One region of the Cupriavidus sp. 21MJTG02-4 genome, then DNA from elsewhere that is predicted to be linked to it. Evidence: predicted binding sites of a transcription regulator. Region 1 holds the regulator's gene; the other holds the start of a gene.
The links. Region 1 encodes FNR, which switches genes on or off when oxygen is low (the NO sensors DNR and NnrR bind a similar motif). Its sites were predicted from a motif close to TTGATNNNNATCAA; they were not measured.
Positions count from the first base shown of each region.

Region 2: the regulator FNR is predicted to act here: its motif matches at 2,177-2,190, upstream of AC3FKH_RS12490 (DUF3149 domain-containing protein).

Region 1 is NZ_JBYOJP010000010.1:105,398-108,886, reverse strand. Features, by position in the region: gene scpB (SMC-Scp complex subunit ScpB) at 1-84, opposite strand, end outside; gene AC3FKH_RS20290 (sulfite exporter TauE/SafE family protein) at 632-1,387, opposite strand; gene fnr (fumarate/nitrate reduction transcriptional regulator Fnr) at 1,467-2,192, shown strand; gene AC3FKH_RS20280 (hypothetical protein) at 2,239-2,484, opposite strand; gene AC3FKH_RS20275 (FixH family protein) at 2,481-2,696, opposite strand; gene ccoG (cytochrome c oxidase accessory protein CcoG) at 2,781-3,489, opposite strand, start outside.
Region 2 is NZ_JBYOJP010000005.1:178,221-181,709, reverse strand. Features, by position in the region: gene AC3FKH_RS12500 (YebC/PmpR family DNA-binding transcriptional regulator) at 1-171, opposite strand, end outside; gene AC3FKH_RS12495 (helicase HerA-like C-terminal domain-containing protein) at 378-1,904, shown strand; gene AC3FKH_RS12490 (DUF3149 domain-containing protein) at 1,912-2,094, opposite strand; gene upp (uracil phosphoribosyltransferase) at 2,240-2,890, opposite strand; gene AC3FKH_RS12480 (MFS transporter) at 3,057-3,489, opposite strand, start outside.

The sequences.
Region 1 (3,489 bases):
ACGGCGCAGGTCGCTCACGCGCAAGGGCTCCTGCGCACAGATCAGCGCAGTCTCGAGGACGATCTTCGCCTCTTGGGTATTCATGTTGGGTGTGCAGCCTGTCTTTGCACCTGCTCAGGGACGAATCCGGAGCCCTGGACATTGTGGATTCAACGGTGCGATTGCCACCGCCATCTCATCGCGCAGCAAACCCGAAAGCGTTTCGCTTCGAGACCGTGCACCTTCTTTTGCTTCGATTTGCCGGGCGTGTTCCGGCAGGAGATTGCCCGGTCACCGGCAAGTACCAGTGCACGAACCTCTTGCACGCGCCCACATGGGCGGACATGGCTTCCGGCGAACGTCCGCCTGGGCCGCAAGAAAAACGAATATCGGGATCAGGGCCAGCAATGACCGCACCACGGTCGCAGAGCCAGCCGGACTTTTGAACAGATATTATGAACCGGATGGACTGCGGAAGGGTTCGGCGCCGAATTGTCGGCTCATTGCCCGAAACCCCGGACGCGCCCCTTTTTTGGAAGGGCTGCCAGGCGCTGCTCGGAAACACGCCGCGCGATACCGCAATGCAGGCGATTGTATGGCATTCCCGCATCCGCCTGCAACCACCGCGCACTCGCGCGCCTTCACGGTGGCTTCAAAACACCAGGCAGAAACCATGCTCGGCCAGCGAATGTGGCAATAACACCGCTCGACCGATTCCCAGGCCGCCGAAGACCATGACCGCCAATCCAGCCCCCGTCCTGACCCAACGGCGGCGCGCCCAAGCGCGCAGCAGCCCCGAAAAGCTGGATAGCGCCAGCAAATTCGGTAACGTGCCAAGCCCGAACGCGCCCATTACCAGTGCTCCCGAGGGAGCATTGCCGGCCAGTAACGCGAGAGCAAGCGCACCATAGACCATGCCACAGGGCACGAGCCCCCACGCCAAGCCCATGCCGTAGCGGCGCACCAGACCACCGCTTCGCGCCGCCGTCGCCGGAGTTTTGCGGCGAAGCCGGCCGAAGCTTCCGGCAACGGCGGTCCCCGCGCGCGCGCCGAAGCGTTCCAGCCACACGATGGAAAACGCTTCGCCGCGTATCAGGCGCCAGCCAGATACCAGCAGCATGGCGCTCCCGGCGCCGAATAGCCAGCGCTGAACGGGCAGGTAATCCTGGCGCCAGGCCGTCGCCCCCACCGCCCCAAGGATCGCACCGAGCAGCATGTAGGTGGAAATCCTGCCCACATGCATCACCAGCAACTCCAGGAGCCAGTCTTGGGGGCGCCGCACCAGGGCAATCGGCACGTCCGCGGCGCGCTGCTCGACTGCGAGGGCAACGCCACCGCACATGGCAGCGCAATGAAAGCCCCCCAGCAAGGCAAGCATGAAAACACTGAGAAGCACACCAAAAGTCAATTGCAACTCCCTACCGCATCACATCGCGCGTTAAAATGCATGCATTGCGCCCTCGCCGCTCATTCCTTGCAGGTTCCAATTGCTAACATCCATCCCCGTCACCGAGATGTCGCCCCGTTGCTCCACTTGCGGCATGGGGCAACTGTGCCTGCCGGTGGGCATGAGCCAGCAGGATCTGCAAAAGATGGATACCCTGGTGCAAGAGCGCGTCCGTGTCCACAAGGGCGAAACCCTGTACCGCATGGGCGATCCGCTGACTGCGGTTTATGCCATTCGCTTCGGCACCCTGAAGACGCATGTCACCACGGAAGACGGCCGCTCGCAAATCACCGGCTTCCATTTGCCTGGCGAAGTGGTCGGCCTCGACGGCCTGGGTGAAATGCAGCACGCCTCGGATGCCACCGCGCTTGAAGACACGGAAGTATGCGTCGTACGCATGGCCGATCTTCAGGCGCTGTCCATGGATCTGCCATCGCTGCAGCAGCAGTTCCTGCGACTGATGGGTAAGGAAATATCGCATGATCAGCTCATGCTCGTCACGCTGGGGTCCATGCGTGCCGAAGAGCGCCTTGCCGCGTTCCTGATCAACTTGTCAGAACGTCTGTCCGCACGCGGGTATTCGTCGACCGAGTTCGTCATGCGCATGAGCCGGGAAGAAATCGGCAGCTATCTCGGATTGAAGCTCGAAACGGTCAGCCGCCTGTTCTCGCGATTCGCCGAGGCCGGCCTGATCCAGATCCGTCAACGCCACGTCAAGCTCGTCGACATGGAAGGCATCAAGCAAGTCTACAGCCGCTCCTGTTGAGGCGGTCTGACCGCCTTGTCCGGCAAGGCGGTCCGCTTCAGCCCAATCACTCCAGTTCGTCCGTTTCGCTGAGCTTCGTCGGCATGGTGTAGAGCGTCAGTCCGCTGGACAATGCGCAGAATACCCAGGCCAGCAAGAACCCAATCGTATAGATGGCCTCTCGCGAGGCGTCGATCGGCTGGCCGAAGAAATTCAGATCTCCGGGATCCACCACAGAAAACACCGTTGCCGTGGCCACCCCGGCCATCAGGAACGCCGGCCACAGTACCCACATCAGCCAGCGCAGCCTCATGGCCGCCTCGCTTGCGGTGCCTTGGCACTGCCCGGGACCCCTTCCGCCTTCTCGACGACCAGGCCATGCCGGGACACGCCTTCGACCACCGGCCGGTCAGGATGGGTGGAAGCCAGCCAGATGGTTACGCCACAAGCCACTATGGCCAGCAACGGGCCGCTCATCAGCAGCCACGGCCACGGCTCCTTCCACCACGGATTACTTTCTTGCATCGTCTTGCCCCCCTTCGTCGGCGCCTCACCGAGGCGCTCGCGGTTGGACCGGCACAGCGCCAATGCGCTGCACCGCCCTTAGCATCACAAATTGCGCGGCACGATGAAACTGGTAGATTGCCTGATTTGCGCACTACCTTGCCCCGAACCTTCGCTTGTCACCGTCACGCTGATCTTGTGCGTACCCTGCGCGGCATCGTCGATCGGCACGCGAATCCGGATCGGCACCAGCTTGTTCGACGTCGGCGCCAGGGCCTTCGCGTCGGGATCGTACTCGACCGTCAGGTTCTTCAGATCGTCGCTTTCGGCGCGCACGCTGATGCGCATGGGGGCCTCGGTGGTGTTGATCAGCTGCAGTCGATAGACGTTCTCGATCCAGCGTCCATCCACCTCACGCCCCAACGCCCCGCGATCGCGGATGATGTCGACCTTCAACGGCGTGCGCAGCGCTAGTGACGCCACGAAACCAGCAACCATCACCAGCCAGATGACCGAGTAGATGATGGTCCGTGGCCGCACCAGCCGCTTGCGCGCCACCGCGGCTGACAGCGCCTTGCGCATCGCGTTCTCGGACGTGTACCGGATCAGCCCACGCCGGTAGTCCATCTTGTCCATGACCTGATTGCAGGCGTCGATGCAGGCGCCGCAACCAATGCACTCGTACTGCAGCCCGTCACGGATATCAATGCCTGTCGGACACACCTGCACGCAGATGCTGCAGTTAACGCAATCGCCAAGCCCGGCCTGATGATGATCCACTTTGCGCGACCGGCTCCCGCGCGGCTCGCCGCGC
Region 2 (3,489 bases), on a different contig from region 1:
CATCGCCTTGTCCATGGACAGGCGCAGGCGCGGGTTGGAGTCGACATCGCCGCCGCCGAGCTTGGCGGCAACGGTGATTTCCTTGATCAGGCGGGTCCAGATCTTGCCGCGCTTGGCGTCTGCGGCGGCCTTCTTATGCTTGATATTGGCCCATTTCGAGTGACCGGCCATGATTCTCTCCGAAGCGGAAAACGTGAGGTTGTGCGGGAAGGCTGCAGCTTGCGGGCGCCGTACAGCGTGGTATAGCGCGGTAGAAGCGGCCGCGCCGGGTGACGTATTGACCCGGCTGCTGGCTATAATCAGCCCGTGATTTTATCACGCGGCCCTGTCCGTGCCGCGCCTGTGGCCGTCCGCCACGCTTCCCGATCCAAGACACCATGGCCGAACCTATCCTGATCGCCAAGAACGCCGAGCACGAACTGGCCCTGCTGCCGCAGATGGGCAACCGGCACGGATTGATCACCGGCGCCACCGGTACCGGCAAGACCGTGACCCTGCAGACGCTGGCGCAGGGGTTTTCGCGGCTGGGCGTGCCGGTCTTCATGGCCGACGTCAAAGGTGATCTGACCGGCATTTCCATGCCGGGCCAGCCCTCGGACAAGCTCAAGGCGCGGCTGGAGGAGCTGAACCTGCCGGAACCGGCCTGGGGCGGTTGCCCGACCACGCTCTGGGACGTCTTCGGCCAGAAGGGGCATCCGGTGCGGGCCACCATTTCGCACATGGGGCCGCTGCTGCTGTCGCGCATGCTGGAACTGAACGACACGCAGCAGGGCGTGCTCAACCTGGTGTTTCGCATCGCCGACGCCAACGGCCTGCTGCTGCTCGACGCCAAGGACCTGCGCGCCATGCTCCAGCACGTTGGCGACAACGCGGCGCAGTTCACCACCGAGTACGGCAATATCTCCGCGGCGTCGATCGGCGCGATCCAGCGTGGCCTGGTTGCGCTGGAGTCGCAGGGCGCGGACGTGTTCTTCGGCGAGCCGATGCTGAACCTGGAAGATTTCATCCAGACGGACAAGGGCCAGGGCGTGGTCAACATCCTGGCGGCCGACAAGCTGATGAACTCGCCCAAGCTCTATGCGACGTTCCTGCTGTGGATGCTGTCCGAGCTGTTCGAGAAGCTGCCCGAGGCCGGCGACCTCGACAAGCCGAAGCTGGTCTTCTTCTTCGACGAGGCGCACCTGTTGTTCACCGACGCGCCCAAGGCGCTGCTCGACAAGATCGAGCAGGTGGTGCGGCTGATCCGCTCCAAGGGCGTTGGCGTGTACTTCGTCACGCAGAATCCGGCCGATATCCCCGACACGGTGCTGGGCCAGCTCGGCAACCGCGTGCAGCATGCCTTGCGCGCGTTCACGCCGCGCGACCAGAAGGCGGTGAAGGTGGCGGCCACCACCATGCGCGCCAACCCGAAGCTTGATGTGGAGAAGGTTATCGGGGAGCTAGGCGTGGGCGAGGCACTGGTGTCGCTGCTCGATGCCAAGGGCACGCCGGGCGTGACCGAGCGCGCCTGGGTGCTGGCGCCGGGTAGCCGCATCGGCCCGGTGACCGACGACGAACGCAAGCAGCTGATCGCGACGTCGCTGGTGGCGGGGACTTACGAAAAGACGATCGACCGCGAGTCGGCCTACGAGAAGCTGCGCGGCAGCGTGGCGCCGGCGGGCAATGGTGGCGGCGCCACGGCGCAGAAGCCAACAGCCGGTGCGCCGGCCGAAGAGGGCGGCTGGCTGGGTACCGCCGGCGAGATCTTCGGCTCGCTGACCAAGGGTACCGGCAAGACCGGCCGCGGCGATTCCATCCTGGAATCGATGGCGAAGTCGGCCGCGCGTACCGTGGGCTCCCAGGTCGGACGCGAACTGATCCGCGGCGTGCTGGGCAGCCTGCTGGGCGGCGGCAAGAAAAAGTAGGCGCCGCTCAGCGTGTGCCGGTCTGCGATGCCGGCCGGTTTTCCGCTGCGGCCTTCGCGGCGGCCGCGTCTTCGCGCATCTTGCGGCTGAACAGGCGCGCGAAGAACCACGCCATGCCGATGATAAAGACGATGACGCCGAGGCTCATCAGCCCGGTGCTGGTCGTAAAGAGGATCTTGAAGGCTTCCATGCGGTTCTCCCTGTGAGAGTTCGACGGGTTGCACGCATTTGCGGTGCGACGTCGAGTGTAGGGAGCCGCGCCGCGCGAGCCATTGAGTAGGATCAAGCTCGCGACAGCGGGAAAGATGGCGAGCGGGCAGCACGCCCGCTGCAAGTCAGTTCTTGGTGCCGAACAAACGATCGCCCGCGTCACCGAGGCCCGGAACGATGTACGCGTGTTCGTCCAGATGGCTGTCAAGCGAGGCGACGAACAGCTTCACGTTCGGATGCGCCTTCTGGAACACCTCCACGCCCTCCGGGGCCGCCACCAGGGCGACGAAAGTGATGGCGTCGTCCTTCACGCCGCGGCGCTTCAGGACATCGACGGCATGCGCGGCCGAATAGCCGGTGGCGACCATCGGATCGCACAGGATAAAGCTGCGGTCTTCCACGTCAGGCAGGCGCACCAGGTATTCCACCGGACGATGCTGATCGTCGCGATACACGCCGATATGCCCGATCCGCGCCGACGGGATCAGCTCCACCAGGCCATCGCTCATGCCGACGCCGGCGCGCAGCACCGGCACGATGGTCAGCTTCTTGCCGGCGATCACCGGGGCTTCCAGCGGTACCAGCGGCGTTTCGATATGGCGCGTGGTCAGCGGCAGGTGGCGCGTGATCTCGTAGCCCATCAGCAGCGTGATCTCGCGCAGCAGCTCGCGGAACGTGCGCGTTGACGTGTCCCGGTCGCGCATATGCGAGAGCTTGTGCTGGATCAGCGGGTGGTCGAGGATGTACAGGCTGGGGAAACGCGGGTCTTGTTTCATGGCGGCGGCGAAGGGCTCGGCGGGAGAGGGTGAAGCGGGCGGCCCCGGTCTTGTGAACCAGGGCGCCGCGCCGTGGTAGCGCGATTGTAATGGAAGCGGGCCGCAGCGCGGCTGCGGCGGCCCGTGCCAGTCGCTACGTTTCCGAGCCTGCCGTGCTAACCGGCTGTCAGTCGAGCGCGCGGTTCTTCGACTCGATGTCGACCATATAGATCGCGAGCGCCGCCACGGCCAGGAACGACGAGAGCAGCACCAGGGCCAGCGTGAAATGCGTGGCCATGACCGGGGCAACGATGGCCGGCGCGAACAGGCCGCCGAAGCGCGCCATGGCGCCGGCCGTGCCCATCCCGCTGGCGCGCAGGTCGGTTGGGTACACCTCCGGCGTGAAGGCGTAGAGCGCGCCCCAGGTGCCGAGCAGCGAGAAGCTCATCAGCAGGGTCGAGCCAACCACCAGCGTCGGCGACTGGCCCAGGCTGTAGAGCATGCAGCCCGCGGCGCTGAGCAGCAGGAAGCCGATCAGCGTCGGCTTGCGGCCCCAGCGCTCGACGCCATGCGCGGCGAGTGCGAAGCCCGGCAGTTGCACCAGTGCGAGCAGGATCAGG